3 regions of the Streptomyces sp. NPDC047869 genome follow, and region 2 is predicted to be linked to each of the others. Evidence: riboswitches for the same ligand, from Rfam matches in the RefSeq annotation. Region 2 holds a riboswitch; each other region holds the start of a gene.
The links. Region 2 has a riboswitch for cyclic di-AMP ahead of AB0924_RS23320 (peptidoglycan DD-metalloendopeptidase family protein). Riboswitches for the same ligand answer to the same signal wherever they lie in the genome.
Positions count from the first base shown of each region.

Region 1: linked by a shared signal. The riboswitch ahead of AB0924_RS10425 (transglycosylase family protein) and the one ahead of AB0924_RS23320 (peptidoglycan DD-metalloendopeptidase family protein) in region 2 are both predicted to bind cyclic di-AMP.
Region 3: linked by a shared signal. The riboswitch ahead of AB0924_RS37860 (M23 family metallopeptidase) and the one ahead of AB0924_RS23320 (peptidoglycan DD-metalloendopeptidase family protein) in region 2 are both predicted to bind cyclic di-AMP.

Region 1 covers NZ_JBEYRK010000006.1:82,877-90,715, reverse strand. Annotated here, with positions in the region: gene AB0924_RS10440 (nucleoside triphosphate pyrophosphohydrolase) at 1-797, shown strand, start outside; gene AB0924_RS10435 (cytochrome P450) at 843-2,132, shown strand; gene AB0924_RS10430 (transglycosylase family protein) at 2,281-3,333, shown strand; cyclic di-AMP (ydaO/yuaA leader) riboswitch at 3,510-3,682, shown strand; gene AB0924_RS10425 (transglycosylase family protein) at 3,687-4,379, shown strand; gene eno (phosphopyruvate hydratase) at 4,720-6,027, shown strand; gene AB0924_RS10415 (septum formation initiator family protein) at 6,150-6,626, shown strand; gene AB0924_RS10410 (DUF501 domain-containing protein) at 6,709-7,248, shown strand; gene AB0924_RS10405 (Ppx/GppA phosphatase family protein) at 7,245-7,839, shown strand, end outside.
Region 2 covers NZ_JBEYRK010000018.1:104,161-111,999, forward strand. Annotated here, with positions in the region: gene AB0924_RS23315 (alpha-galactosidase) at 122-2,221, shown strand; cyclic di-AMP (ydaO/yuaA leader) riboswitch at 2,492-2,687, shown strand; gene AB0924_RS23320 (peptidoglycan DD-metalloendopeptidase family protein) at 2,692-3,657, shown strand; gene AB0924_RS23325 (SGNH/GDSL hydrolase family protein) at 3,912-4,697, shown strand; gene AB0924_RS23330 (TetR/AcrR family transcriptional regulator) at 4,821-5,411, opposite strand; gene AB0924_RS23335 (Glu/Leu/Phe/Val dehydrogenase dimerization domain-containing protein) at 5,479-6,660, opposite strand; gene AB0924_RS23340 (MBL fold metallo-hydrolase) at 6,842-7,839, shown strand, end outside.
Region 3 covers NZ_JBEYRK010000054.1:14,903-22,741, reverse strand. Annotated here, with positions in the region: gene AB0924_RS37875 (dihydrofolate reductase family protein) at 1-1,080, shown strand, start outside; tRNA gene AB0924_RS37870 (tRNA-Met) at 1,146-1,219, shown strand; gene AB0924_RS37865 (PP2C family protein-serine/threonine phosphatase) at 1,421-2,671, shown strand; cyclic di-AMP (ydaO/yuaA leader) riboswitch at 2,834-3,002, shown strand; gene AB0924_RS37860 (M23 family metallopeptidase) at 3,010-4,056, shown strand; gene AB0924_RS37855 (aldo/keto reductase) at 4,200-5,147, shown strand; gene AB0924_RS37850 (PrsW family glutamic-type intramembrane protease) at 5,171-6,637, opposite strand; gene trmB (tRNA (guanosine(46)-N7)-methyltransferase TrmB) at 6,713-7,558, opposite strand; gene lhgO (L-2-hydroxyglutarate oxidase) at 7,639-7,839, opposite strand, start outside.

The DNA of each region.
Region 1 (7,839 bases), on a different contig from region 2:
GGATAACGGTGGCGGAGGCGGCGCCCACCGCGCAGGAGCTGCTCGACACCTGCGCGGGCGGGCGGACGGTGGTCGTCGTGGCCACGGGGGAGGGAGAGCCCGCCCTCACCGACGGCCTCGCCCGCCTCGCCGGCTCCGGACGGTTCCGGATGCCCGAGCTGGAGCTGCTGCCCGCCTCCTACGACCTGCCCGGCGCCCGCCTCCTCGACCTCGTCCAGGTCATGGACCGCATCCGGGTCGAATGCCCCTGGTCGTCCCGGCAGACCCACCTGGGCCTGGCGAAGTACGGGATCGAGGAGGCGTACGAACTGGTCGAGGCGATCGAGGCCGGCGACCGGGAGGAACTGCGCGAGGAGCTGGGCGACGTCCTGCTCCAGGTCGTCTTCCACTCCCGTATCGCCGAGGAGGACCCGGAGGCGCCGTTCTCCGTCGACGACGTGGCCGGCGGCATCGTCGCCAAGCTGATCCACCGTCACCCGCACGTCTTCGGCGACGAGACGGCCGAGACCCCGGAGGACGTCAAGGAGCACTGGCTGCGCACCAAGGCCGAGGAGAAGCGGCGCACCTCGGTCACCGAGGGCGTACCCCTCGGCCAGCCCGGCCTGGCCCTCGCCGCCAAGCTCGCCTCCCGCACCCGCACGGCGGGCCTGGAGGTGCCGCTGCCCGAGGGCGAGGGCATCGGCTACGAGCTGCTGGCCCTGGCGGTCCGCGCCGAGTCCGCCGGTGTGGACCCGGAGGCGGCCCTGCGCGCGGCGGCGCGGGTGTACCGGGACGCGATACGGGCGGCCGAGAGCTGACACCCGCGCCGCGGAGCAGGCGTCCGTGACCGATACCGTCGAGGAGTGACCGACCAGCCCGCCCCGCCCAGCACCGCCCCGGAACTGTTCACCTGGGAGTTCGCCGCCGACCCCTACCCCGCCTACGCCTGGCTGCGCGAGCACGAGCCCGTGCGCCGGACGCGGCTGCCCAGCGGGGTCGAGGCCTGGCTGGTAACCCGGTACGCCGACGCCCGGCAGGCCCTCGCCGACCAGCGGCTGAGCAAGAACCCCGCGCACCACGACGAGCCCGCGCACGCCAAGGGCAAGACCGGTATCCCGGGTGAGCGCAAGGCCGAGTTGATGACGCACCTGCTGAACATCGACCCGCCGGACCACACCAGGCTGCGCAGGCTGGTCAGCAAGGCGTTCACGCCGCGCCGGGTCGCCGAGTTCGCGCCCCGGGTGCAGGAGCTGACCGACGACCTCATCGACCGGTTCGCGAGGACGGGCTCCGCCGACCTCATCCACGAGTTCGCCTTCCCGCTGCCCATCTACGCCATCTGCGACCTGCTCGGCGTCCCGCGCGAGGACCAGGACGACTTCCGCGACTGGGCCGGGATGATGATCAGGCACGGCGGAGGACCGCGCGGTGGGGTCGCCCGGTCGGTGAAGAAGATGCGCGGCTACCTCGCCGAGCTGATCCACCGCAAGCGTGCGGCACTGCCGGCCGAGCCCACCCCGGGCGAGGACCTGATCTCCGGCCTGATCCGCGCCTCCGACCACGGTGAGCACCTCACCGAGAACGAGGCCGCCGCGATGGCCTTCATCCTTCTGTTCGCCGGCTTCGAGACGACCGTCAACCTCATCGGCAACGGTACCTACGCCCTGCTCAACCACCCGGAGCAGCGCCACCGGCTGCAGGACTCCCTCGCCCGCGGCGAACAGGGTCTGCTGGAGACCGGTATCGAGGAACTGCTCCGCTACGACGGCCCGGTCGAGCTGGCCACCTGGCGGTTCGCCACCGGGCCGCTGACCCTCGGCGGGCAGGAGATCGCGGCCGGCGACCCGGTGCTCGTCGTCCTCGCCGCCGCCGACCGGGACCCGGAGCGGTTCGCCGGTCCCGACGTCCTCGACCTCGCCCGCGGGGACAACCAGCACCTTGGCTACGGCCACGGCATCCACTACTGCCTCGGCGCCCCGCTCGCCCGGCTGGAGGGCCGGACCGCGCTCGCCACGCTCCTCACCCGCCTCCCCGACCTGCGGCTCGCGGCCGATCCGGCCGACCTGCGCTGGCGCGGCGGGCTCATCATGCGCGGGCTGCGCACCCTGCCCGTGGAGTTCACCCCGGCCAAGGAACAGCCCGTACAACCGTAAACATGACGGGCGTTCAACTTTGTGATCTTCATGTGATCTGTGCGGCATGAACTTGTGACAAGTGATCGTGTGCCTATACGTTCACCCATCAACGCGGCCCGAGCATTGGGTGCCGCGTCGCTCCCGCTGTCGCACGAAAGGCTTCCGCATGCTCTCCGGGAACGGTCGTCACCGTCGCCCCCGTCAGGCTCCGGCTCTTCTCGTCGCGGCCGGAGTGACCGGCTCCGCCATCGCCATCCCGCTCCTAGGTGCCGCTAGCGCCAACGCGGCCGACGGCACGACCTGGGACAAGGTCGCCGAGTGCGAGAGCGGCGGCTCGTGGAGCGCCGACACGGGCAACGGGTACTACGGCGGACTGCAGATCTCCCAGGACGACTGGAACGCCTACGGCGGCACCAAGTACGCCGCCACCGCCGACCTGGCGAGCCGTTCCCAGCAGATCGCCGTCGCCGAGAAGATCCTCGCCGACAAGGGCACCACGCCCTGGACCACCTGTGCCCTGCTCTCCGGCCTGACCTCCGACTCCGGGTCCCTGGACGTCGACACGGGCGTCGGAGGCTCCGGGAAGTCCGGCTCGGACCATGGCGGGTCCGGCGACTCCTCCGGCTCCACGGACTCGTCCGATTCCGCCGGTGATCCCGACTCGTCCGGTCTGCCGGATTCCACCTCCTCGCCCGACTCCTCCGACTCCGGCTCCGACTCTTCCTCGGGCTCGGCCGGCAAGTCGTCCCCGGGCGCGGGCAAGAGTGCCGGCTCCAAGGGGTCGGACACGGGCACGGGCACTCCCGAGTCCGACGAATCCACCTCGCCGCGCGCCGAGGAGTCACAGGGGAGCGAGTCCGCGACCCCGGACCCGGTCGTGGAAGACTCGGACAATTCATTGCAGACCGGCGGTTCTTGGAGCCTCGTCGACACCGGAGCACTCAGCAGTGGCGGACGTCACCGCGGCGGCAGTGCGGACGAAAGCGTGACAAACGGTCAGAGCGCCTCCTCGTCGGGGAAGCACGCCTCCCGCGGGACGGACACCTACACCGTGCATGAGGGCGACACCCTCGCCTCCATCGCCGACTCCCTTGACGTGGACGGCGGATGGCACGAGCTGTACGCCCGGAACAAGAAGGCCATCGGTACCGACCCGAACCACATCTCCGCCGGTCAGACCCTGGAAGTCGGTAGCGAAACGGGCCAAAAGCAGCGGTAGTTGACGACCGGATTGGGCATTGATGTCCGCTTCGGTGAAAGTGTGGGATGAGTCTCAGAAGCCCTGATCGTCTTTGAAATTCCCTCGATCGCGTGTCTACGGTCGTGACCGCTCGTCACCACGAGCCCCGGCTGTCGCAACGCCGAATCCTGCCAGCGGCCGCCCGGGAACAGTCGTCGCGTAAAGCGCCGTAGGCAGGAGCGGGGGACCCAAGGTAAGTGCCGGAACCAGCGGTCGCGCTGGAACCGGCTAGGGGTGGAGCCGCGGCCCGTGAAAGCGGGCCCGCGGCCGGGCAACTCAACCGGCCCGAACCCGACAGCTCACCTCGCAGGCGTCGGTGAGGGGATCCATCCATGCTGTTCTCCAGCAAGGGCAAGCACCGTCGTCCGTCCAAGGCCACCCGTGCCATCGCGCTCGCCGGTGTTACCGGCGCCGCCGTCGCCGCCCCGCTGATGGCGGCCGGCAACGCCTCCGCCGCCACCACCTCCGAGTGGGACGCGGTCGCCCAGTGCGAGTCCGGTGGCAACTGGTCCATCAACACCGGCAACGGCTACTACGGCGGTCTGCAGTTCTCCGCCTCCACCTGGGCCGCCTACGGCGGCACGCAGTACGCCGGCCAGGCCAACCAGGCCTCCAAGGCCCAGCAGATAGCCGTCGCCGAGAAGGTCCTCGCCGCCCAGGGCAAGGGCGCCTGGCCGGTGTGCGGCAAGGGCCTGTCGAGCACCCCCTACAGCGGCTCCGCCCCGAGCGGCTCCTCCAAGAGCACCTCCTCGGGCAGCACCGCCACCCGCGCCGGCGACCAGCAGGCCGCCTCCCGTTCCAGCGAGCGTCCGGCCGCGAGCGCGAAGAAGACCGTCACCACCCCGACCGGTAAGAAGGTCAAGAAGGGCGACGGCGAGTACAAGGTGGTCAAGGGCGACACCCTCGGCACCATCGCCGAGAAGCACAAGGTCGACGGCGGCTGGCAGAAGCTCTTCAAGCTGAACAAGGACATCGTCCAGGACGCCGACCTCATCTACCCGGGCCAGCAGCTGCACCTGAAGTGACGCCTGGCTCCGACCGGAACCACAGTGCCCTCACAAGGCCGTCCCCCAAGCTGAAGGCCTCGTGAGGGCCATTCCTCCCGTCCCCCACGGGCTCCCCGCCCCGGTGCGTGTTCCCCCGTACGCACCGGGGCGGGGCTGTGTTTTTTCCCGCCCCCTTCCCCCATTGGTTCGCGGAACCTCACCGAACCGCTTTGTTCCGGACAGGAACAATGGGTACCGTCTCTCTGTCCACGGGACGGTCGGTCGGTGGCCGACGCCCCTTGGACGGTTAGGCTCTAGTCGCAAGGCAGAGCCGAAAGGCACCCCGCCCCGCACTTCCAGCGTCACATCCATGAAGGAGATGCTCGTGCCGTCCATCGACGTCGTCGTAGCCCGGGAAATCCTGGACTCCCGAGGCAACCCCACGGTCGAGGTCGAGGTCGGCCTCGACGACGGCAGCACGGGTCGTGCCGCCGTGCCGTCCGGTGCCTCCACCGGTGCCTTCGAGGCCATCGAGCTCCGTGACGGCGACCCCAACCGCTACCAGGGCAAGGGCGTCGAGAAGGCCGTCCTCGCCGTCATCGAGCAGATCGGCCCGGAGCTGGTCGGCTACGACGCCACCGAGCAGCGCCTGATCGACCAGGCCATGTTCGACCTGGACGCCACCGACAACAAGGGCTCGCTCGGCGCCAACGCCATCCTCGGCGTCTCCCTCGCCGTCGCGCACGCCGCCTCCGAGGCCAGCGACCTGCCGCTGTTCCGCTACCTGGGCGGCCCGAACGCGCACCTGCTGCCGGTGCCGATGATGAACATCCTGAACGGCGGCTCGCACGCCGACTCCAACGTGGACATCCAGGAGTTCATGATCGCTCCGATCGGCGCGGAGTCCTTCTCCGAGGCCCTGCGCTGGGGCACCGAGGTCTACCACACGCTGAAGAAGGTCCTGAAGAGCAAGGGCCTGTCCACCGGCCTCGGCGACGAGGGCGGGTTCGCCCCGAACCTCGGCTCCAACCGCGAGGCCCTCGACCTCATCCTCGAGGCCATCAAGGAAGCCGGCTACGCGCCCGGCGAGCAGATCGCCCTCGCGCTCGACGTCGCCGCCTCCGAGTTCTACAAGGACGGCAAGTACCTCTTCGAGGGCAAGGACCGCTCCGCCGCCGAGATGACGGAGTACTACGAGGAGCTCGTCGCGGCCTACCCGCTCGTCTCCATCGAGGACCCGCTGTTCGAGGACGACTGGGCCGGCTGGAAGATCATCACCGACAAGCTCGGCGACAAGGTCCAGCTCGTCGGCGACGACCTGTTCGTCACCAACCCCGAGCGCCTCGCCCGCGGCATCGACGAGGGTGCCGCCAACGCCCTGCTGGTCAAGGTGAACCAGATCGGCTCGCTCACCGAGACCCTGGACGCCGTCGAGCTGGCCCAGCGCAACGGCTTCAAGTGCATGATGTCCCACCGCTCCGGTGAGACCGAGGACGTCACCATCGCCGACCTGGCCGTCGCCACCAACTGCGGCCAGATCAAGACCGGCGCCCCGGCCCGCTCCGAGCGCGTCGCCAAGTACAACCAGCTGCTGCGCATCGAGGAGATCCTCGACGACGCCGCGGTGTACGCCGGCCGCAGCGCCTTCCCGCGCTTCCGCGGCCACACCGAGGTCTCCAAGGGCTGACCTCCGCCGGGCCGATCCGAACGGGACGACCCGGATATCAGCCAGTCGTACGTACGTCCCCGTACCCGGTCCCGTACCGTGTGCGGGGACGTACGCACGTGGAAGGGGAGGCGGAGAGCCAGATGGCCGTCAAGGACCGGGACCGTTTCTCCACCGCCACCAGGCTGCGCGCGCTCGGCGAGCAGACCGCGGCCAGGGTCTACCGCTCCCAGACCAAACGGCAGGCCCGCCGCTCCCGGCTCACCGGCCGCGCGGCCCTGCTGGCACTGGTGCTGTGCTCGCTGATCGTCGCCCTCGCCTACCCGATGCGGCAGTACGTCTCCCAGCGCGCCGAGATCTCCGACCTCCAGCGGGAGCGGGGGCAGGCCCGGCAGCGCGTCGAGCAGCTGCGTGACCTCAAGGCGCGCTGGCAGGACGACGCCTACGCCGAGCAGCAGATCCGGCGCCGGCTGCACTATGTGATGCCCGGCGAGACCGGCTACGTCGTCGTCGACCCGGGCGAGGCCAAGCAGTCCCGCGCGGACCTCGGGGCCGCCCGCCGGCCCTGGTACGCGAACGTCTGGGACGGGGTCGACAAGGCGGACGCCTCCGACCAGTGACCGGACCCCGGCCGGCCACCGGCCGCCACCAGTAACCGGCCCGCGGGCCGGCCACCGACAGAAAGCCACCCTGAAAGCAGTCATGGAAACGCCTCCGCCGCCCACTCCGCGCACCGAGCCCACCGACGCGGACGTCGAGGCCTTCAAGCAGCAGCTGGGCCGCCCGCCGCGGGGCCTGCGGGCCATCGCGCACCGCTGCCCCTGTGGTCAGCCGGACGTCGTGGAGACGGCGCCCCGGCTGCCCGACGGCACGCCCTTCCCGACGACGTACTACCTGACGTGCCCGCGCGCCAACTCGGCGATCGGCACGCTGGAGGCGGACGGCGTCATGAAGGAGATGACCGAGCGGCTGGGGACCGACCCCGAGCTGGCCGCCGCCTACCGGGCCGCCCACGAGGACTACATCCGGCGCCGGGACGAGATCGAGGTGCTGGCGGGCTTCCCGAGCGCCGGCGGCATGCCGGACCGGGTGAAGTGCCTGCACGTGCTGGTGGCCCACTCGCTGGCCGCCGGACCGGGCGTCAACCCGCTCGGCGACGAGGCCATCGCGATGCTCCCCGAGTGGTGGAGCAAGGGACCGTGCGTGACGCCGTGCGAGCCGGCCGGGGAGGACGAGAAGTGACCCGCGTGGCCGCCGTCGACTGCGGTACGAACTCCATCCGCCTGCTGGTCGCCGACGCCGATCCCGTGACCGGTGAACTCGTCGAACTGGACCGGCGGATGACGATCGTGCGGCTCGGCCAGGGCGTCGACCGCACCGGCCGGCTCGCCCCCGAGGCGTTGGAGCGCACCTTCGCCGCCTGCCGCGAGTACGCCGAGGTCATCAAGGAGCACGGCGCGGAGAGGATCCGCTTCGTGGCCACCTCCGCCTCCCGGGACGCGGAGAACCGGGACGACTTCGTGCGCGGTGTCGTGGACATCCTCGGCGTCGAGCCCGAGGTCATCACCGGCGAGCAGGAGGCCGAGTTCTCCTTCACCGGCGCGACCAACGAGCTCCGGGGCCGCGACGACCTGCCCCGCCCCTACCTCGTCGTGGACATCGGCGGCGGCTCCACCGAGTTCGTCGTCGGCGACGACCACGTACGGGCCGCGCGGTCCGTGGACGTCGGCTGCGTGCGGATGACCGAACGGCACCTGGTGCACGAGGGCAAGGTCACCGACCCGCCCACCGAAGAGCGGATCGCGGCCATACGGGCGGACGTCGAGGCCGCCC
Region 2 (7,839 bases):
CGTCGACGATACGACATCGATCATCTCGGGCAACGAGTTGTCCACAGGCGTTGCCACCGGAGCGTACCGGCCCCGATGATGTGCGCACCTGCGCGGATCTGTTGACACCTGTGAGGTCTCGATGGTGGACATCGCCGAGAACGGACGCACCTGGCTCCTGTCGGGGCCCACCAGCAGCTATGCCCTGCACCTGACCGAGGCGCACGAACTGCTCCACCTCCACTGGGGGCCCCGCATCGCGCTCGCCGACGCCGAGGCCCTGGCCCTGAGCCCGCTGCCCGTCTACCGGCCCTTCGAGTCCCCGCTCGACGGCCGCGAGGAGTACCCCGTCGAGGGCGGCCCCCGCTTCGTCCGTCCCGCCCTCTGTGTGCGCACCGACGAGCGGCGCGGCACCGAATGGCGCTTCGTGTCGTACGAATGCGACCGGGACGGGACGGGAGACGGCACCGACGGCGCGGAGCTGCGGCTGCGCTTCGACGACGACGGACTGGCGATCACCCTGCACTACCGGATGCGCGGTGACGTCGTGGAGCGCCGGGTCACCCTGGAGAACGGCGGGCACACGCGCGTGGAGCTGCTGCGCGCCGACGCCGCCACCTGGACCCTGCCCGAACGCGACGGCTGGCGGCTGTCCCAGCTGCACGGCCGCTGGGCCGCCGAGTCCCTGCTCACCCGCGCGCCGCTCACCCACGGCGAGAAGGTCATCGGCAGCCGCCGCGGCCACACCGGCCACCAGCACCTGCCCTGGGTCGCCCTCGACACCGACGCCACCGAGGAACGCGGCGAGGTCTACGGCTGCGCGCTCGGCTGGTCCGGCTCCTGGCGGATCGCCGTCGCCCAACTCCCGGACGCGCGCGTGCAGATCACCGGCGGGGCCGGCCACGACGACTCGGGCCTGCTGCTCCTGGCGCCGGGGGAGTCGTACAGCACCCCCGTCTTCGCGGGCCTGTGGAGCGACGGTGGCTTCGGCGGGGCCAGCCGGACCTGGCACGCCTACCAGCGTGCGCATGTGATCCCGGACGCCGAGCGGGACCGGCCGGTGCTGTTCAACTCCTGGGAGGCGACGTTCTTCGACATCTCCGAGGAGCGGCAGGCGGCGCTCGCCCGGCGCGCGGCCGGCATCGGCGTCGAGCTGTTCGTCGTCGACGACGGCTGGTTCGGGGCCCGCACCAGCGACCGGGCCGGGCTCGGGGACTGGACCCCCAACCCCGACCGGTTCCCGCACGGCCTCGGGCCCCTGGCGGACCAGGTGCACGGCCTCGGCATGCGGTTCGGTGTCTGGGTCGAGCCCGAGATGGTCAACCCGGACAGCGACCTGTACCGGGCCCACCCCGACTGGGTGCAGTACCAGCCGGGCCGCAGGCGGACGGAACTGCGCAACCAACTCGTCCTCAACCTCGCCCGGGAGGACGTCCAGGAGTACCTGTGGGAGCGGCTGGACGCCCTGCTGTCCGGCGCCCCGATCGACTATGTGAAGTGGGACTTCAACCGCTGCTTCACCGACGCCGGCTGGCCGGGGGAGCCGTACCCGCAGCGCCTGTGGGTCGACCACGTCCGCGCGCTGTACGCCCTGCTGGACCGGCTGCGCGCCGCCCACCCCCGGGTCGCCTTCGAGTCCTGCTCAGGGGGCGGCGGCCGGATCGACCTCGGTGTGCTGAGCCGCACCGACCAGGTGTGGACCTCCGACAACACCGACCCGCTGGACCGGCTCGCCATCCAGCACGGCTTCAGCCAGATCCACCCCGCGCGCGTGATGGCGGCCTGGGTCACCGACAGCCCGAACACCCAGCTCAACGGCAGGATCAGCGCCCTGCGCTTCCGGTTCGTCAGCTCCATGGCGGGTGTGCTCGGTATCGGCGGCGACCTCACCGAGTGGACCGACGAGGAACTGGCCGAAGCCAGGGAGTGGGTGGCCCTCTACAAGGAGATCCGGCCGCTCGTCCAGCGCGGCGACCTGTACCGGCTGCGGCCCCCGACGGGCGGCCTGAGCGCCGTCCAGTACGTGCTCGGGGACGAGGCGGTGGTCCTGGCCTGGCTCCAGACGCAGAGCTACGGAGAGCCGGTACCGCGCGTACGACTGCGCGGACTCGACCCGACGGCATCGTACGAATGCCGCGAAACGGGCGAAGTTCACAGAGGTGCCGTTCTGCTGCACCACGGACTGCCGACCGGGCTGCGCGGCGACCTGGATGCGGCAGTTCTCCGTCTGTGTCGCATCTGACCCTTATGTCCTGAGTGGCCCGTTCATTCCAACTAGGTGTGGAATAAAGGCGCCTGGGGCAGCGGGGCGTGAGGAGCGTCATAACCGTGACCGTCCGCTGTTCGTCATGTCCACCTAATGCCCAAGCGAATACGGGAAATTGACTCGACCGCGCGGGTGCGAATTCACGCACCGTGACCACGAATTTCCCATTTGGATCTTCTGGCACCTGAACGCCGGGAATCGGTCGCTTGTTTCCGTGCGTCGGGCTCGCTTACGTTCGCCATCAATCCGGACGGAACGCCGAATCCTGCCGCCGCCCGGAGTCCCACACACATGACCCGTGCGCGGCAGGAGCGGGGGACCCGCCAGGTACGACTGCCTGTCCCGGTCTCCGCGACAGGCTCGGGGTGCAGCCGCGCACCGCGCGGCCGGGCAGCTCCAGCCCGAACCCGACAGCTCACCTCGCAGGCGCCGGAGAGGAATGCGTCATGCCCGCGAAGGGTAAGCACCGCCGTCCCAAGACCCAGCGTTTCACCCGTTCCGTCGCCGTCGCCGGAACCGGCGGTGCCGCACTGGCCCTGCCCCTGCTGGGTGCCACCGGAGCGCACGCCGCCACCGCGCAGCCCGTCTCCGGAAAGACCGTGCAGTCCGTGGCGAAGACGGCGGCCGGGAAGACCGCCGCGCAGCAGGCCATTGGCGTTCGCACCTACACGGTGAAGTCCGGCGACTGCCTCGCGAAGATCGCCGGCGAGCAGCACGTGAGCGGGGGCTGGCACCGGCTCTACGCGGACAACCGGCAGGCCGTCGGCGAGAATCCGGCCCTGATCCACCCGGGTCTGAAGCTGTCGCTCGGCAAGAAGGCCGCCGCCCCCACCCGCGCCGAGTCCCCCGCCCCCGCGCAGCCTTCGAAGGCCCGGGCGGAGGCGCCGGCGAAGACCGCCCGGGCGACCCCCGCCACCCAGGCGTCTCCGTTGGCCCAGGCGTCCCCGGTGGCCCAGGCCACCCAGGCCACCCAGGCCACCCAGGCCGCCGAGGCGGCCCCCGCCACCGGCTACACCCTCCCGGTCGCCGCGCCCACCGTCGGCACCGCGTACCACGTGGCGGGCAGCATGTGGTCCAGCGGCTACCACACGGGCGTCGACTTCGTCGTCCCCACCGGCACCTCCCTCAAGGCCGTCGGCGCCGGCACCGTCGTCTCCGCCGGCTGGGGCGGCGCGTACGGCAACCAGGTCGTCATCAAGCTGAACGACGGCTACTACGCCCAGTACGCCCACCTCTCGCAGCTCTCGGTGTCGGCCGGTCAGACGGTGACCCCGGGCCAGCAGGTCGGCCTTTCCGGCGCCACCGGCAACGTGACCGGCCCGCACCTGCACTTCGAGATCCGCACCACGCCGAACTACGGCTCGGACGTGGACCCGGTCGCCTACCTCCGCTCGCACGGCGTCGCCCTCTGAGCCACCGGCGCCGAGGGACACGCTCCTCACGCCCACCTGCCTGACACGCCTCCGAAGGCCGGACCCCCGATCCCCGGGTCCGGCCTTCGGTGTGTCCGGACGGTCCCCGTACCGGCCGTATTCCTGGGTTGGCAATTTCTTTAAGGGTGTCTCATCTCACCGCTCGTCAACCCCTGCCTACGGTCGCGTAAGTCACATCCGAAGGTGAATCATGGTCCGACGTGGCAGACGATTCGAAGAGTGACAACACATCAGTGATCGGGTCGTACGTGGCGGTGGGGGACAGCTTCACCGAGGGCGTCGGCGACCCCGGGCCCGACGGGGCGTTCGTCGGCTGGGCCGACCGGTTCGCGGTCCTGCTCGCCGACCGGCGGCCCGAGGGCGACTTCAAGTACACCAACCTCGCGGTCCGCGGGAAGCTGCTCGACCAGATCGTCGAGCACCAGCTCCCGAGGGCCGTCGAACTGGCCCCGGACCTCGTCTCCTTCTGTGCGGGCGGCAACGACATCATCCGGCCGGGCACCGACCCCGACGAGGTGGCCGAGCGCTTCGAGCGGGCCCTCGCCCCCCTCGCGGCGGCCGCGGGCACGGTGATGGTGACGACCGGCTTCGACACCCGGGGCGTGCCGGTGCTCAAGCATCTGCGCGGCAAGATCGCCACCTACAACGGGCACGTCCGCGCCATCGCCGACCGGTACGGCTGCCCCGTGCTCGACCTGTGGTCCCTGAGGTCCGTCCAGGACCGCAGGGCCTGGGACAACGACCGGCTGCACCTCTCGCCCGAGGGGCACACGCGCGTGGCGCTGCGCGCCGGTCAGGCCCTCGGCCTGGAGATCCCGGCCGACCCGGAGCAGGCCTGGCCGCCGCTGCCGCCCCGGGGCACCCTGGAGATCCGCCGGGACGACGTCCACTGGGCCCGCGAGTACCTCGTCCCGTGGATCGGCCGCCGACTGCGCGGGGAGTCCTCCGGGGACCACGTCACGGCGAAGGGCGCGCTCTCGCCGGACGACATCAAGATGCGCATCGCGTCGGTCGCCTGACCCCGCGCGCGGCGTGACCGTGCCCCGTACCGCGATCCCGGCGGTGCGGGGCACGCCCGCGCGCCCACCGGAGTCCCGGCCCGTGTTCCGGGCCGGGGTGCTCCGGCCGGTCGACTCCGCGCGCTACAGGCCCAGTTCCCTGGCCAGGGCGTCGTTCACCCACTCCTGCGCGCGGGCGCGTGGCACCGCGCCCGGATAGGACGTGAGCTGCACGGCCAGGCCGTCGAGCAGGGCGGTGAGCCGCAGGGCCGTGCCCGTGGGGTCGGGGCAGGTGAACTCGCCCGCCGCCACGCCCTCCGCGATGACCTCGGCGATCGCCGCCTTCCACCGCTGGTCGAGGTCCCGGGTGACCGCCCGCAGGGCCGGCTCTCGCAGCGACACCGCCCAGCCCTCGATCCACAGCCGCCAGCCCTTGGCCTGGCCCGTGGGCGCGTACCAGCGCACGGCGGCGCGCAGCCGGCGCAGGGCGGAGGTCCGCCGGTCCAGCAGCGCGCGCAGCCGCGCGAGGTCGTCCTCGGCCGCGTAGGCGAAGGCGGCGGCGACCAGCTTCTCCTTCGTCGAGAAGTGGTACAGCACCAGCGCGTTGCTCACCCCGAGCGCCGAGGCCACGTCGGCGATCCTGACCGCCGCCACGCCCCGCGCCTCGATCTGCCCGATGGCGGCCCGCAGCATCTCCTCCCGCCGCTCGGCCACGCTCAACCGCACTCTCGCCACGCGGTCACCCTAGTCCGTCCGCCGACGCCGCCCCCCAGGGCACCGACGGCGGCCGTGCCCGCCGGGGTCAGCGGTACCAGCCGAAGCGCCCGGCGATCACCGGCAGCCGGTCCGACACCAGGGCGTGGGCGGCGGCGCGCGGCGTCGTCCCGTCGGCCCGCGCACGGTCCAGCACCGTCCCGGTCAGGGCCCGCATCGAGCGGCGGATGTGGGCGAACGCCTCGTCGGCGTCCGGGCCGATGTCGCCGAACAGCGTCCACCACCACCAGGCGTTGGTGGCGGAGTTGACCACCACGTCCGGCAGCACCGTCACCCCGCGCGCGGTCAGCAGCCGCTCCGCCTCCGGCAGTACGGGCATGTTGGCGGCCTCGACGATCCAGCGGGCGGTGATCCGCTCCTGCCCGGCAGTGTCGACCGCGTACGAGACCGCCGCCGGAACCAGCACCTCCGCGTCCGCCGACAGCCAGGCGTCGCCGGGCAGCTCACGGTCGGCCGGGCGCAGCGCGGAGCGGTCGAGCGTGCCGTAGGCGTCCCGCGCCGCCAGCAGCGCCTCCACATCGAGGCCGTCCGGGTTGGCGACGGTCCCCTTGACGTCGGCCACCGCCACCACCGTCAGACCCGCGCGCGCGAGGAAACGCGCCGTGGCCCCGCCCATCGTGCCCAGCCCCTGCACGGCCACCCGGGTGCCCCGGTACGGCACCGAGGCCCGGTCCAGGGCCGCCAGCACCGACTCGGCCACCCCGCAGCCGCCCGCCAGCTCGTCCAGGCCGACGCCGTCCACCCGCACCGCGAAGGCGTCGGCGAGCCGCGCGCGGGCCGCCGGCTCGTCGTCCAGCAGCGGGAACACGGCCTGAACGGTGGAGACCAGGCCCGCCTCGGCGGCGGCCCGGTCCACCAGGTCCTGGCTGAGACCCAGATCCTCGCCGGTGGTCCAGCAGCTCTCGATGTACGGCCGCATGGCGCGCAGATAGCGCACGAGGAGCCCGTAGGCCGCCGGGTCCCGCGGATCGCAGTCGATGCCGCCCTTGGCGCCGCCGAGGGGGACGTACCGGGCCTCCGGGTCGTAGTGCAGGGCCTCCTTCATCGTCATGCCGCGCGCGAGCCCGGTGACCTCCTCCAGCGTGCAGCCGGCGCGCATGCGCAGCCCGCCGCTGGCCACGCCGCGCACCAGCCGGTCGACGACCAGGAAGCCCTGGCGCCCGGTGACGTGGTCGGTCCACACGAGCGACATGAGGGGGGCGGCGGCCATGGGGGCTCCCGGGAGGGCGGTTACTGAACGACGGGTCAGTATCCGTAGCCGTCGGGCCGCTGTCAAAGCGCCGTGCGGGACGTCTCGGCCGACCGGGGGAGCGGGACGGCTCGGCGGGCGGCACCCCTGTCGGACGGGCCGACCATAATGGAGGACCTCAGCGACTTCACTGGAGGTAACCGTGACCGGATGGCGTTCCAAGAGCTCCGGGCTCAGCGCGCTGCAGCCCGAGGCCTTCGGCGCGCAGCCGCGCGGTGAGCGCCTCGCCCGGATCCGCCGTTCCCCGCACTTCAGGGACGGCGTCTTCCAGAACCCGGGCGGCACCGCCCGTACCCGGCCCTCCGGCTCCACGCTCGACCTCGCCAAGGTGTTCCTGGACAAGGACACCCGGCCGCTGCGCTCCCCGGACGGCACCGTCCCGGTGCACGCCACCACCCTCGCCGACCTGGCCAAGCCGCCCACGACGGGGCTGCGGGTGACCTGGATGGGCCACTCCAGCGTGCTCGTGGAGATCGACGGTCACCGCGTCCTGTTCGACCCCGTCTGGGGTGAGCGCTGCTCCCCCTTCCCCTTCGTCGGGCCCAGGCGGCTGCACCCGGTGCCGCTGCCGCTGGCCGCGCTCGGTCCGGTCGACGTGGTGGTGATCTCGCACGACCACTACGACCACCTGGACATGCCCACGATCAAGGCGCTGGCCGGTACGGACACCGTGTTCGCCGTGCCGCTGGGCGTCGGCGCGCACCTGGAGCACTGGGGCGTCTCGGCGGACCGGCTGCGCGAACTCGACTGGCACGAGTCCACCGAGGTCGGCGGCCTCACCCTGACCGCCACCCCGGCCCGCCACTTCTGCGGCCGCGGTCTGCGCAACACCCAGCACACCCTGTGGGCCTCCTGGTCCGTCACCGGCGAGGAGCACCGGGTCTACCACAGCGGTGACACCGGCTACTTCGAGGGCTTCCGCGAAATCGGCGCCGCCCACGGCCCGTTCGACGCCACGATGATCCAGATCGGCGCGTACAGCGAGTTCTGGCCCGACATCCACATGACGCCCGAGGAGGGTCTGCGCGCCCACCTCGACCTGCAGGGCGGCACCCCGCACGGCGTACTGCTCCCGATCCACTGGGGCACCTTCAACCTCGCCCCGCACCCCTGGGCCGAGCCCGGCGAGTGGACCAAGGA
Region 3 (7,839 bases), on a different contig from region 2:
GACGACACCGGCCCCGACCGGCTGCTGCTCTCCGGCCCGGCCGACTTCGACCGCGTCGACGAGGTGAGGGCCTCGGTGGACGCCATCCTGATCGGCGCCGGCACCATCCGCGCCGACAACCCCCGGCTCCTCGTCAACTCGCCCGGGCGGCGCGCCGCCCGGGTGGCCGAGGGCCGGCCCGCGTACCCCCTGAAGATCGCCGTCACCGCCTCCGGCGACCTCGACCCGGCCGCGCACTTCTGGCACACCGGCGGCGAGAAGCTCGTGTACACCACGGACCGGGGCGCCGGGCGGGCCGCCCGCGTCCTCGGCGCGACCGCCGACGTGGTGACCCTCGGCCCCGAGCTCGACTGGCGCGCCCTGCTGGAGCACCTGCACGACGTGCGCGGAGTGCGGCGCCTGATGGTCGAGGGCGGCGGAACCGTCCACACCCAGCTCCTCCAGCAGGGTCTCGCCGACGAACTCCAGCTCGTCCTCGCCCCGCTCTTCGTCGGTGACCCGGCCGCCCCGCGCCTGTTCGGCCCGGGGGCGTACCAGGGCGGCCGGCTCCGGCTCACCGAGTCCCGCCGCATCGAGGACGTCGTCCTCATGCGCTACGAACCCACCGCCCCCGGCACCGGCCCCGCGCCGGCCGCCGCCGACCGGCGCTGGCTGGCCACCGCCTGCGAGCTGGCCGCCCTGTGCCCGCCCTCCCGCACCGCGTTCAGCGTCGGCGCGGTCGTGGTGGCCGCCGACGGCACCGAGCTGGCCCGCGGCCACTCGCGCGAGGGCGGCGACCCCGTGGTGCACGCCGAGGAGGCGGCCCTGGCGAAGCTGGACCCGGCCGACCCCCGGCTGCCCGGTGCCACCGTCTACAGCAGCCTGGAGCCCTGCTCGCGCCGCGCCTCCCGCCCCGCACCCTGTGCCGAGCTGATCATGCGCGCGGGCGTGCGCCGGGTGGTCACGGCCTGGCGGGAGCCGGACACCTTCGTCCCCGGCGCCGACGGCAGCGGGGTGCTGGCGGCCGCCGGTGTGGACGTCATCCTGCTCCCCGAGTACGAGGGCCCCGCCAAGGCGCCGAACGCCCATCTGCTGCCCTGAGCGGCACCGCGCGGAAACGTGTGTGCCGAGCACTCCGCGGATGGCGTATGCTTGAGACACAACGACGCGGGGTGGAGCAGCTCGGTAGCTCGCTGGGCTCATAACCCAGAGGTCGCAGGTTCAAATCCTGTCCCCGCTACTGAAGACTCAGGGCCGGAATCCAGTACATGGATTCCGGCCCTGAGTGTTTCCCGCCCGGCTCCCGCCGGATACCGAGGGAGCCGCGCCCACAAGGCGAGTGGCGTACGTCACAGCAGGTCATCCGCTCGGGCCACAGCAGTCGCCCGCCTCCCGCGCCCCCGCCACGCTGGTCGTACGTCGAGGACACGGGAGACCAGCAGTGCGCCCTGGTGAGGTGGAGGAGAGCCCGTACCCCAGGGCGGGCGACAGGTTCCCCGGCGGACCCGTCCCGGACCCGGGCCCCGGCCCCGTGCCCCTGCCGCCGGAACGGGGCCGCCGCCGCGTCGCGCGCACCCTGCCCCACGCCCTCTCCCTCCTGCTCATCGCGGGCGGGCTGCTGTACGACCTGCTCACCCCGCGCGACTTCACCGCCGTGCCCTTCTTCACCGCCGCTCCGCTGGTCGCCGCGCCCCTGGCCTCGCTGCGCACCACGCTCCTCACCGGGCTGGCCGCCCTGGCCGCCACCTATGTGGTGCACGCCCACTTCGGCCCGGGCCTGGACGTCAACACCGTCACCCAGATCGTCACCGTGGCCACGGTCGCCCTGCTGGCCGTCGTCATCAACCGGGTCGTACGCCTCGGCGACCGGCGGCTCGCCTCCGTCCGGGAGATCGCCGAGGCCGCCCAGCGGGCCGTGCTGCCCGAGCCCGCTCCCCGCATCGCCGGCCTCGACATCGCGGCCCGGTACGAGGCGGCGCAGGAGGGCGCGTTCATCGGCGGCGACCTGTACGCGGTGCAGGACGGCCCGCACGGCGTACGGCTGGTCGTCGGGGACGTGCGCGGCAAGGGGATGGGCGCGGTCGCCGCCGTCGCCGTGGTGATCGGGGCGTTCCGGGAGGCCGCCGAGCACGAGGCCACGCTGGAGGCGGTCGCCGGGCGGCTGGAGCGGGCGCTGGCCCGCGAGGGCACCCGGCGCGGGGTCGACGCACTGGAGGGCTTCACCACCGTCGTCCTCGCCGAACTGCCCCACGGGGAAGGGGTGGTGCGGGTCGTCAACCGCGGTCATCCGCCGCCCCTGCTGCTGCACGCCGACGGCACGCTGCGCGCCCTGACCGCTGACGACCCCGCGCTGCCGCTCGGCATGGGCGACCTCGGCCGGTGGCCCGACCGCGCGGCCGAGTACCGCTTCCCGGCCGGTTCCACCCTGCTGCTGTACACCGACGGCCTCACCGAGGCCCGTGACGCCCACGGCCGGTTCTACGATCCGGTGCGCCGGCTCGCCGGGCGCCGCTTCCCCGACCCGCCCACTCTGCTCATCCGGCTCGCCGCGGAGGTCAGGCGGCACTCCGGGGGCGGCATGGCGGACGACATGGCGCTGCTGGCCGTACGCCGGCCCGGGGCGGATGTGACCAACAGTGATCGGACGGCAGCCCTCCGCTTCACTGCTGAGTCACCATCAAAAACTCCGTGACTCCTGAATGCGGGTCAACTCGCCCCTTTTTCACGGCCGTGCGGCGTACGTCCACCCTCGGGAACATTAATGATCAAGCCGAACGGCTTGGAATCTCACAGGTGGGTCTATTAACGTTCGATAACGCAGCGCGGTCGTCCCAGCCGTCACAAGAGGCGGCTCCGTGCGCACGCGCCGAATCCCGCAAGGGAACCGGGGAACCACCACCTTGGGGTGAATCACGCGGATGCCACCGTGAACCGATCGGGTTCTCGGTACGTATACGCGCGTAGGAGACCTTCCTGCTCCGAACCCGTCAGCTAACCCGGTAGGCGGAGGAAGGAAAGGAGTACGCCCGCGTGGCGTCCAACCGGCCTGCCCCCGAAGCCCCCTACGTGCCCAGCCAGCGTGACACCGAAACATTCGGCTACGGCGGCTACAGCGCCGAAGAGGGTCCCTGGGAGGAATGGAACCCCACCGAGGAGTCCATCCGTCCCGTACGCGGCCGGCACCGCGTCGCCAAGCAGCGCGGCGGGCTCGCCCGCAGCTCCACCGTCCTCGGCGTCGGCGTCATAGCGGCAGTCGGCGCGGGCGGCATGGCCAGTGCCCACACCGGCAAGCCGCCGGTGTCCATCTCGATGCCCGACCTGCCCTCCGTCGGCTCCCTGTTCGACGACGACCACTCCGAGGCGTCCAAGGCCACCACGGCCTCACTCAGCTCGGTCGGCACCACCGCCGCCGACAGTGAGCAGGACGCCTCCGACGCGGGGGAGACCCTGCGCAACCGGATCATGACGCAGGCCGAGCAGCAGCAGAGCAAGGCCGACTCCACGGCCACCGCGGCAGCGGCCGCCGCCGCCGGGCAGAAGGCCGCCGACGCGGCCGCCAAGGCGCAGAAGGAGGCCAAGGCCGAGGCCGAGGCCAAGGCCGCCGAGGCCAAGAAGGAGGCCGAGGCCGCCGCCGCGAAGAAGGCCGAGGCGGAGCGGCTGGCCGAGCTGGCCAAGCAGTACACGCTGCCGACGTCCTCGTACACGATCACCTCGACCTTCGGCCAGGCCGGTTCGATGTGGTCCTCCGGCTACCACACCGGCCTCGACTTCGCCGCGCCCACCGGCACGCTGATCAAGGCCATCCACAGCGGCACCGTCACCGAGGCGGGCTGGGCCGGCGCCTACGGCTACCGCACCGTCCTCACCCTCGACGACGGCACCGAGCTCTGGTTCTGCCACCAGTCCTCGATCAGCGTCTCCGCCGGCCAGAAGGTCAGCACCGGCGACGTCATCGGACGTGTCGGCGCCACCGGCAACGTCACCGGCCCGCACCTGCACCTGGAGGTCCACCCCGGCGGCGCGGCCACCGGCATCGACCCGATGGCGTGGCTGCACGGCAAGGGCCTCAACCCCTGAGCCCGGCCCGGGCCTCCTGACCCCGGCCCCCGGCATCTCGATCCGGCAGCCCTGACGCCCCGGCGTCAGGGCTGCGGCCGTGTTCACACACCGTTCGCACGGTCCCGGAATGGGCGGTACCGGGGTGATCGTTGTAACCGGACATGACTGCTTCTCTGCGCAAACTCGGCTCCTCCGACCTCGAGGTCTTCCCGCTCGCCCTCGGCGGCAACGTCTTCGGCTGGACCGCCGACGAGGAGACCTCCTTCGCCGTCCTCGACGCCTACACGGGGGCCGGCGGCAACTTCGTCGACACCGCCGACTCCTACTCGGCGTGGATCGAGGGCAACGAGGGCGGCGAGTCGGAGACGATCATCGGCAAGTGGCTCAAGGCCCGCGGCAACCGCTCCGACGTCGTCGTCGCGACCAAGGTCAGCCAGCACCCGGAGTACCAGGGCCTCACCGCGGCCAACATCAAGGCCGCCGCCGACGCCTCCCTGCGCCGCCTGGACACCGACTACATCGACCTCTACTACACGCACTTCGACAAGCCCGAGGTGCCGGTGGAGGAGATCGTCGGGGCCCTGGACGAGCTGGTGAAGGCGGGCAAGGTCCGGCAGATCGCCGCCTCCAACATCAGCCCCGAGCGGCTGCGGGCCTCCCTCGACTTCTCCGACCGCGAGGGCCTGGCCCGGTACGTGGCCCTCCAGCCCCACTACAACCTGGTCTCCCGCGACACCTACGAGGGTCCGCTGCAGGACCTCGCCGCCCGTGAGGGCCTCGCGGCGGTCCCGTACTTCGCCCTCGCCTCCGGCTTCCTGACCGGCAAGTACCGCCCCGGCACGACGGTCGACAGCGCCCGCGCCGGCTCGGCCGCCAAGCATCTGGACTCCGAGCGCGGTCAGCGGGTGCTCACGGCCCTGGACGAGATCGCCGGCGCCCACGACGCCCCCGTCGCCACGGTCGCCCTCGCCTGGCTGGCCGCCCAGCCGACGGTCACGGCCCCCATCGCCTCGGCCCGCACGGTGGAACAGCTCCCGGCGCTGCTGGGCGTGGCGGAGCTGCGGCTCACCCAGGACGAGGTGGACCGCCTGAACCAGGCCTCCGCCTGACCCCGGCCGGCGGCCAGTGCCGGCTAGGGCCGGTACGGGTGGCACCCGGGGTACCGGGCCGGCGGCCCGGGCGGGTTTCCGTACGGCGCCGCCTGGTTTCCGTACGGCGCCGCCTGGTTCCCGTACGGCACCGTCTGGTTGCCGTACGGCGCCGCCGGATACCCGTAGGGCACCGCCGGGTGCCCGTATGCCGCCGGGTGCCCGTACGCCCCCGGATGCCCGGCGGGCATGGCCGGATACCCGTACCGCCCCCAGTACGCCGAGGTCGCCGGCATCGGGGCCACGGTCCTGGCCGCGTGCTCCAGCGCCGGCCGGGCCACCTCCCGGCGCCGCCACAGCTCGGCGAGCAGCTCCTGCTCCCGCGCGGCGGAATCGGCGCCGGCCCGTCCCCGCCGCCCCCGGTGCCGCAGGAAGGCCAGCGAGGTGGCGTACGCCTCGTACTGCGCGACCGCCCGCGCGGCGGGCCGCCCGCCGAAGTGGCGGCGGGCGTGGTCCCGGGCGGCGCGGCGCGCCCGCATCGACCCGAGGACAAACGGCTCGGCCGGCCCGAGCCACCCCGCGAACACATACGCCGGCAGTTCCTCCCGCACGGTCCGCAGCTCCCGCTGCCGGGTCCAGACCGCCAGCCAGGTCAGCAGCCCGAACGCGGGCACCATGAAGGCGGCGTAGACGGCGAGGAACCCGAACTGGCCGAAGGTGGCGGAGCCGTTCCACAGGGCGTGCATGCTCATCGCCAGCAGCAGTCCGCCGAGCGGGACCAGCACGCGCCGGGCGGGCTGCCGTTCGGTCGAGAGCGCCGCGACGCCGAAGCCGATGCCGGTGAGCACGGTGAACAGGGGATGCGCGAACGGGGACATCACGACGCGCACGAAGAAGGTGGCGGCGGTGACGGAGGCGATGCCGTGGCCGCCGCTGAGCTGGTCGGTCCCGAATGCCGTTCCCAGGTAGAGGATGTTCTCGGTGAACGCGAAGCCGGTGGCGGTGACCCCGGCTATCACCACGCCGTCGACGATCCCGGTGAAGTCCCGTCTGCGGAAGAGGAAGACCAGCAGCACGGCCGCGGCCTTCGCCGACTCCTCCACGACCGGCGCTATCAGGGTGGCGCCCAGGGTGTCGGCACCGGCGGGATCGGCGGTCGAGGTGGCTATCCACTTCGTCGCGAAACTGTTGGCGACGATGGCTATCAGCGCCGCCGCGCAGGCGCCCCAGGCGAACGCGAAGACCAGGTTCCGCGAGGGGCCGGGCTCGACCCGGTCCAGCCAGCGGAAGGCGGCGAGGAGCCAGGGCACGGGCAGCACGGCGAGCCCGAGACCGACCAGGAAGCCCGTGGTGCCGGTCTGCCGGCGCACCAGCGCCAGGATGACCAGGCCGGACAGCGCCAGCAGCGTGATCAGCGCCCCGTAGCGCACCCACCGGCGCTGCCACCAGTGCGGGTGCGTTCCGCTTCCGGGGCCGGGGGAGTAGCTCGGGTACGGAGGACTGATGGCCACGGCATCGACCCTAACGGTGACCGGGGAACGGGCTGGTGCTGGTGCTGGTGCTGGTGCTGGTCGGAAGGACAGGGCCTAGCGATCCCGGTGCGGTACGCGGCGGAAGAGCAGATCGTTCACCACGTGTCCCTTTTCCAGCCCCTGTCCCTCGAAACGGGTCAGCGGCCGGAACTGCGGACGCGGCGCGAAACCGCCGTCCGCCCGGGTGTTCTCGAAGTCCGGGTGCGCGGTGAGCACCTCGAGCATCTGCTCGGCGTACGGCTCCCAGTCGGTCGCGCAGTGCACGACCGCACCCGGCCTGAGCCGGCTCGCGGCCAGCGTCAGGAACTCGGGCTGGATCAGCCGCCGCTTGTGGTGCCGCTTCTTGGGCCAGGGGTCGGGGAAGTACACGCGCAGCCCGTCGAGCGAGTCGGGCGCGAGCATCTCCCGGAGCAGGATGATGGCGTCGCCGTTGGCCACCCGGACGTTGGACAGCCCGCTCTGGTCGGCGAGATTGAGCAGGTTGCCCTGGCCAGGGGTGTGCACGTCGACCGCGAGGATGTTGGTGCCGGGATCCCCGGCAGCCATCCGCGCGGTGGCCTCACCCATCCCGAACCCGATCTCCAGCACGACGGGACCGTTGCCGCCGAACAGCTCGCCGAGGTCGATGACGCACTGCCCGTCGATGTCCAGGCCCCACTTCGGCCACAGCCGCTGCAGCGCGTCGGCCTGCCCCGCCGTGACCCGGCTGCGCCGCGGCTGGAAACTCCGGATCCGCCGCTCGAAGTGCGATCCGGCCGGGTCGGCCCTCGGCCCGTCGGGGAACCGCGGCTCCCCCTTGGCCCGGCTGTGCCGCACGGACACACCGGGGACGTGCGAGGGCCGCGGCGCGGCGGCGGTCGCGGGCCGGGGGGCTTCGGGGAGGTTCAGCGAGTCAGACACAGTGACACCGATATTACGGCGGTGGCGCGATTTCCCGGGACGGCACCCGAAGCGGAGGCCGACGTCACAGCGCACGGGTGTCACAGCGCACCGAGCATGTCCAGCGCCCGGCGTCCGATCTCCCGGCCGATCGGCAGCGAAGCGGTCGCCGCGGGGGACGGGGCGTTGAGCACGTGCACCGCCCGGCTCCCCTCCCGGATGAGGAAGTCGTCCACCAGCGTCCCGTCCCGCAGCACCGCCTGCGCCCGCACCCCGGCGGGGGCGCGCACCAGGTCCGCCTC